Regions from separate parts of the Bradyrhizobium sp. IC3195 genome, predicted to be linked through region 1. Evidence: predicted binding sites of a transcription regulator. Region 1 holds the regulator's gene; the other holds the start of a gene.
The links. Region 1 encodes HrcA, which represses chaperone genes, less so after heat shock. Its sites were predicted from a motif close to GTTAGCACTCNCNNNNNGNGAGTGCTAAC; they were not measured.
Positions count from the first base shown of each region.

Region 1 (3,672 bases):
CCAATGGCAAGCAGCCTTCACCCGCTTCCGCGCCGTGCGCGATGGGATTCAGCCGAAGGGGTAGCTGCATCTCCGAACGAGATGCGCTCCCTCCCCCGCCTGCGGGGGAGGGCGGGAGAGGTGCACTGAGCTTGCGGCTTAAGCTCGATTACTCACCAATACCGGCTGCATTTTCAGGCTTCTGTTCGTATACGAACGGAACTAGGCTTCCTCCCGTTGGATCATCCTGGAGGGGAGGTAGACATGCTGGTTCGGCGACAAGTCTTGGCAATGCTTGGAACGACGGCGCTGGCGACGCTCGCGCCAAGCGCGCTGTTCGCGGCCGCACCGATCAAGCCGGACGAAGCGTCCGCGCTGCTCGTAATCGACGTGCAGAACTGCTTCCTGCCCGGCGGCAGCCTCGCGGTGAAGCAAGGCGAGCAGGTGGTGCCGGTCATCAACAAGATCTCGAAGGCATTTGCGAATGTGGTGCTGACGCAGGACTGGCACACGCCGGGCCACGTCTCGTTTGCGTCGGTTCATTCCGGCAAGAAGCCGTTCGAAACGGTCGATCTTCCCTACGGCAAGCAGGTGCTGTGGCCGGACCATTGCGTGCAGGGCACCGAGGGCGCGGCGCTGTCGAAGGACCTGTCGATCCCGCACGCCGAGCTCATCATCCGCAAGGGTTTTCACAAGAACGTCGACAGCTATTCGGCCTTCCTCGAGGCCGACGGCAAGACCTCGACCGGGCTCGCCGGCTACCTGAGGGGCCGCAAGATCAAGCGCGTCTTCGTCGCTGGTCTTGCGACAGACTTCTGCGTCGCCTGGACCGCGCTCGACGGGCGCAAGGCGGGCTTCGAGGTCTATGTGGTGGAAGACGCCTGCCGCGGCATCGACACGCAGGGCTCGCTCGCCAAGGCCTGGGCCGATATGGCCAAGGCGGGCGTGAAGCGGATTCAGTCTGCGGATATTGCGGTGAGCGCGTAGGCGGCGCGCTATCCTTCCGTCATTCCGGGGCGCGCTTCAGCGCGAGCTATGGTGCGCAATTTGCGCACCTGAGAATCCATTGTGCGGTTGTCTCTGCTGTTCAATGGATTCCGGGTTCTCGACTTCGTCGAGCCCCGGAATGACGCCAACACTCAGTTCGCCGCGCTGCTCGATTCGTTGTTGTTCGCCGCGGGCGCAGTCTTCGCGCCGCCCTTGGCGACGCCGACCAGCGCCGGGCGCAGCACGCGGTCACCGATGGTGTAGCCGGCCTGCATGATCTGCACCACGGTGCCCGACGGCACCGACGCGTCAGGCACTTCGTACATTGCCTGGTGGAAGTTCGGGTCGAACTTCTGGCCCTGAGGATCCAGCTTCTTCACGCCGTGTTTTTCCAGCGCGTTGAGCAGCGCGCGCTCCGTGAGCTCGACGCCCTCGATCAACGAGACCAGGCCGGGATCGGCCGCAGCACGCGCCTCCGCCGGAACGGCATCGAGTGCGCGCTGGAGATTGTCGGCGATGTCGAGCACGTCGCGCGCGAAGCCGGTGATGCCGTAGAGGCGGGCGTCGGCGACTTCCTTTGCGGTGCGCTTGCGCAAATTCTCCATCTCGGCCAGCGTCCGCAGCATGCGGTCGCGCGCTTCAGCCGCTTCCTTTTGCAGGGTTTCGACCGAACCCGGCTCGGGATCGTCGGGCATGATGTAGGGTTTCGACACCACGGGCTCGCCGGTCGCTGCAGTCGTGTCTTGGGGTTGCCGGTCTTGCTCGGTCATCGGCTCTGATCTCGAACTCGTTTCAGGGATGTTGGCCCGGATATCGTGCTTAAGCCCGCGAAAATCAAGCGCCCGTGATCGGCAGAAAGGCCGGTCAGCCCCCCAACAGGCGGCTGACGATGCGGGCGGCGTAGTCCACGGTCGGGATCACGCGGGCATAATTCAGCCGCGTCGGGCCGATCACGCCGAGAACGCCGACGATGTGGCCGGCGGCATCCCGATAGGGCGAGATGATGGTGGAGGACCCCGACAGCGAGAACAGCTTGTTCTCACTGCCGATGAAGATGCGCACGCCTTCGGCGGTCTCGGCCCGGCCGAGCAGATCGATCACGCCGCGCTTGGTCTCGAGGTCGTCGAACAACAGGCGAACCCGCTCCAGATCCTCCAGCGCGTGCAGATCTTCGAGCAGATTAGCGTGGCCGCGGACGATGAGCTGACGGTCCTCGCTCTCGCCGCCGGACCAGCTGGCAATGCCGGCCGAGATCACTTTCTGTGTCAGCTGATCGAGCTCGGCACGGGCCTCGCCGAGTGCGGTCTCGAGCTCGAGCCGCGCTTCGGCCAAGGTCCGGCCGCGGATCCGCGCATTGAGGAAATTGCCGGCCTCTGTCAGCGCCGAAGAGGGAACTCCGGGCGGCAGCGTCAACACGCGGTTTTCAACCTGGCCGTCTTCGCCGACCAGGATCACCAGCGCTTTTTCCGGTTCCAGGCGGACGAATTCGATGTGCTTCAGCCGCGCATTGGATTTCGGCGTCAGCACGACGGCGGCGGCCCGGGTCAGGCCGGAGAGCCGCATCAAGGCCTGGTCCAGCGCCGCCTCGACCGATTGCGCCTCGCCGACGGACGAGAGCTGGCTCTGGATCGCCTGCCGCTCGGCCTCGTTGAGGTCGCCGACCTGCATCAGGGCATCGACGAAGAAGCGCAGGCCCAGTTCCGTCGGCAGCCGGCCGGCGGAGGTGTGCGGGGCATAGATCAGGCCGAGCTGTTCCAGATCGGCCATGACGTTGCGCACAGATGCCGGCGACAGCGGCATCGCAATCAGGCGGGAAATGTTGCGCGAGCCGACCGGCTCACCGGTCGCGAGATAGCTTTCGACAATTTGACGAAAGATGTCGCGGGAACGCTCGTTGAGCTGGGCAAGGCCTGCGCGCGGCGCGATCAGATGGATCGGATCGTGATGGGCCACAGACGGTAACTCCTCTCAGATCCTTATAATTTGTCCATCCGGGCCGCGTCTGACAAGCGTGGCGTTTGCAGGCCGACGGTCAGGGGGTGAATAAGCCCTTGCCGCCCACCCCCGCCCCACCTACAAGCACCGCGAACAGCCTATTCCCGTGAGTTTTGGAGATTTCCCATGCGGCCAAGCCGCCGTGCGCCCGACGAATTGCGCCCCGTGACGCTGGAGCGCGGCGTGGTCAAATATGCGGAAGGCTCGTGCCTCGTTAAATTCGGCGACACCCATGTGCTGGTCACCGCCACACTGGAGGATCGCCTGCCGCCGTGGCTGAAGGGGCAGGGCCGCGGCTGGGTCACCGCCGAATACGGCATGCTGCCGCGCGCGACCTCCGAACGCACCCGCCGCGAGGCCTCCGCCGGCAAGCAGAGCGGCCGCACCGTCGAGATCCAGCGCCTGATCGGCCGCTCGCTTCGCACCATCGTCGATCTCGAAGCTCTTGGCGAGCGCCAGATCACGGTCGATTGCGACGTGCTCCAGGCCGACGGCGGCACGCGCACGGCCTCGATCACTGGCGCCTGGGTCGCGCTTGCCGATTGCCTCAACTGGATGAAGGCGCGCAACATGGTGAAGGCCAACGTGATGCGCGACAACGTCGCCGCGATCTCCTGCGGCATCTACAACGGCACGCCGGTGCTCGATCTCGACTATGCCGAGGATTCGGAAGCCGAGACCGACGCCAATTTCGTCATGACCGGCGATGGC
Region 1 is NZ_JADYVG010000017.1:901-4,572, forward strand. Features, by position in the region: gene I6F09_RS26425 (hypothetical protein) at 1-64, shown strand, start outside; gene pncA (bifunctional nicotinamidase/pyrazinamidase) at 244-966, shown strand; gene grpE (nucleotide exchange factor GrpE) at 1,119-1,736, opposite strand; gene hrcA (heat-inducible transcriptional repressor HrcA) at 1,831-2,919, opposite strand; gene rph (ribonuclease PH) at 3,088-3,672, shown strand, end outside.

Region 2 (3,672 bases), on a different contig from region 1:
CTTGCCGCTATAGTCAACGAGTTGTTTCTCGAATTTCGGATCGAACGGACGCTGCCGCGGATCGACCGCCTCCTGCTGCAGAGACGCGCCCTGCTGATATCCGCCTTGTTGATACCCACCTTGCATCTGCGGCTCGCCCATCGGCGGCAGGCGCCGCTGGTCGTAATAGCCCGGCTGCTGCTGATACACCGGCTGCTCCGGCGCGTAGGCCGGGCCGCGGCCGGGGCCATCGCCGAACAGGAATTCGATGAAGCCGCCGCCCATGTTGGAATGGGACGCCATGCGCACCGGCGCCGGCGGCACGCGCGGCTGGTACAGCACCGCGGGCGGATCGTTCGGCACGCTGTTGTCGAAGGCGCCCGCGTCGTTCGCGCCGGCCATGAAGGTGCAAGCGCTGCCGAGCAGCGCGACAGACATTTTCTTGAACATCGACGTACTCTGTACTGTTTCGTCTAGATCACATGCGTCGTGGAGAGCCGGTGGCTGATCCGCGCTCTTCGACGTGGTCAATAAAAAGCAAAAGCCGTTTTGTTTGGTAAACGGACAGCGCGTTTGGATTCACCACGTCGCGAGCGCGCCTGCAATTTGGCGATCAGCGTTTATTTTCGATGAACGCCGCGCGGTGATGGTTAATCGCTTCTTTGCGCCGCGTCGCGCGCGGCCGATCAGCAGTTCCTGCTGTGAACTTCGTGTTAAATCGCTTCTGCCTACAAAGACGCGTGAGTGAGGTGGGGGGAGTATCCTGATGGCTGTTCACCGCAAGCGTTTTCGCGTCGAAGATATCGTCGGTGGCGAGATGCCCATTGTAGACGTAACTGAAGAGGCACTCCCGATGCATAGCGAGATCATGGCCGAACTGCGCGCGATCCGCGCCCAGATGGCGAAGGGCATCGTCGCGGCCCCGCTGTCCGGCAGCGCTGCCATGGCGGCGATCGACGCCTCGACCGCGCACGAGCTTGCCGAAGCGCGCACCATGCTCGATACCTACCGGGCGCAGATCGAGCAGTGCGAGAAGCTGAAGGTCGAGCTCGACCTCATCCACGACGCCATCGACCGCACCAAGCGCGAGATCGCGACGCTGCACGGCAAGAGCTTCGACGGCGGCGAGATGGCCAAGGTCAACGGCGAGCTCGGCGCGGTGGTCGGCGGCACCGAGCAGGCGACCCAGCAGATCCTCGAAGCCGCGGAATCGATCGACCAGGCCGCCAGCGCGATGTCGAAGGTGGACTCGATCGATCAGCAGAAGCGCCTTGCCGACGACATCCAGGAACGCGTCATCTCGATCTTCGAAGCCTGCAACTTCCAGGACCTGACCGGCCAGCGCATCAGCAAGGTCATGGGCACGATGAAGTTCATCGAGCAGCACATCAACGCGATGATGGAGATCTGGGGCGGCGTCGACGCGATCAAGTCCCATGTGCCCGCGCAGGTCGACAACCGCAGCGAGGACGAGAAGCTCCTCAACGGCCCCAAGCTCGCCGGCGACGTCGGCCACGCCTCGCAGGACGACATCGACGCGCTGTTCGACTGAGCGGCGACGACATCGGAATAACAAAACGCCGGCCTTGGGCCGGCGTTTTTTGTTTTGGCCGGTGCAGATCGTGAACTCTTCTTCCCTTCTCCCCTTGTGGGAGAAGGTGGCGCGAAGCGCCGGATGAGGGCTCTCTCCACTCGCAAGACCGTTCGTGAGGAGATAGACCCCTCACCCGTCTCGCCGCTACGCGGCGAGCCACCCTCTCCCACAAGGGGAGAGGGTAAGAGACCGTCACGCCCTCGGCGCGCAGCGGACGTAGACCATGTTGCCGTAGCGCGTACCAGCATCCTTGTCGATGAAGCGGGTGATCATGACGCGACCGTCGAAGGAGACGATTTCGCGGTCCTGGTCGCCGGGGGTCGGGCCGGCCGGCCCGATGTAGTTCTTGCCGCTCGGCGAGCCCTTCAGCCGCAGCTCCTGCGGCGTCGCCTGGTCGGCGAGATGCATGATCACGCCACCGGAGGAACCGGCGGTGATCACGTAGGGGTTCCTGCATTGCTCACGCGCCATCTTCTCGGTGCGGGCGCGATCGGCCGGGTTCTGGAACGAGGCGAGGCCCCAGCGGCCGACGATCTCGTCGGCGCGGATGCTGGCGGGCATTTCCGGAGCGACGCCAGGTTCGGCTTCGGGCGGCGGCGGGGACGACGTGAGGGACGGCAGGTTGAAGCCGCCGCCGCAGGCGCCCAGCAGCAGCGCCAGACAAGAGGCGGCCGCCAGATTGGCAACCGTGCGCGCGTGAGCCGAACTGATCATGGCATTCCCCCGAACAAGACCATGGCCGCACCCCTCCCGCAGCCAAGCGCAAAACCGCTGCCGGAGCAATGACGTCGTTCTTTACGGCGAGGCCCCGAGCGAGTTTCCAATGCCACCATCCTATATCCGCCTCAACAATCGCTTAACCACCTTTGCTTGACAGGATCGCGGCCAAGCCATATTTCCGGACCCACTATTAGCACTCGGAAAGCCCGATTGCTAAGCGCGCCGTTCGATCCTCGACGAGAGGGGGACGGAAGCGCCGCCCCACCGACCCCACTACTTCCGAAGCGAGCCTCCAAAGGGAAACGTCATGGCTAAATCCAAATTTCGTCCGCTGCATGACCGTGTCGTGGTCAAACGTATCGACGCCGAGGAAAAGACCAAGGGCGGCATCATCATTCCGGACACGGCCAAGGAAAAGCCGTCCCAGGGCGAGATCGTCGCCGTCGGCCCCGGCGGCCGCGACGAGACCGGCAAGCTGATCCCGATCGACCTCAAGGTCGGCGACCGCGTGCTGTTCGGCAAGTGGTCGGGCACCGAGGTCAAGATCGACAACGAAGAGCTCCTGATCATGAAGGAGTCGGACATCATGGGCGTGCTGGCCTAAGGCCGTCCGCCTGAACAGCCGCTGAATGTCATGCCCGGATCCAGGCGATCCGGGCATCCATCGTTCCGCCGCACGGCACAAGACAACACACATCACATAACACGAGGGATTGCAGACCATGGCTGCCAAAGACGTCAAGTTTTCCGGAGACGCGCGCGATCGCATGCTGCGCGGCGTCGACGTTCTCGCCAACGCCGTCAAGGTGACGCTCGGCCCGAAGGGCCGCAACGTCGTCATCGAGAAGAGCTTCGGCGCCCCCCGCATCACCAAGGACGGCGTCACGGTCGCCAAGGAGATCGAGCTCGAGGACAAGTTCGAGAACATGGGCGCCCAGATGGTGCGTGAGGTCGCCTCCAAGACCAACGACCTCGCCGGCGACGGCACCACCACCGCGACCGTGCTGGCCCAGGCCATCGTGCGCGAAGGCGCCAAGGCGGTCGCCGCCGGCATGAACCCGATGGATCTCAAGCGCGGCATCGACACCGCGGTTGCCGCCGTCATCAAGGACATCGAGAAGCGCGCCAAGCCGGTCGCCGCCTCCTCCGAGGTCGCCCAGGTCGGCACCATCTCGGCCAACGGCGATGCCGCCATCGGCAAGATGATCGCCCAGGCGATGCAGAAGGTCGGCAACGAGGGCGTCATCACCGTCGAGGAGAACAAGTCGCTCGAGACCGAGGTTGATATCGTCGAGGGCATGAAGTTCGACCGCGGCTATCTCAGCCCCTACTTCGTCACCAATGCCGAGAAGATGACTGCCGAGCTCGAGGACGCCTAC
Region 2 is NZ_JADYVG010000019.1:76,719-80,390, reverse strand. Features, by position in the region: gene I6F09_RS28320 (L,D-transpeptidase) at 1-429, opposite strand, end outside; gene I6F09_RS28315 (protein phosphatase CheZ) at 746-1,531, shown strand; gene I6F09_RS28310 (hypothetical protein) at 1,766-2,287, opposite strand; gene I6F09_RS28305 (co-chaperone GroES) at 2,601-2,897, shown strand; gene groL (chaperonin GroEL) at 3,016-3,672, shown strand, end outside.
Region 2: the regulator HrcA is predicted to act here: its motif matches at 2,483-2,511, upstream of I6F09_RS28305 (co-chaperone GroES).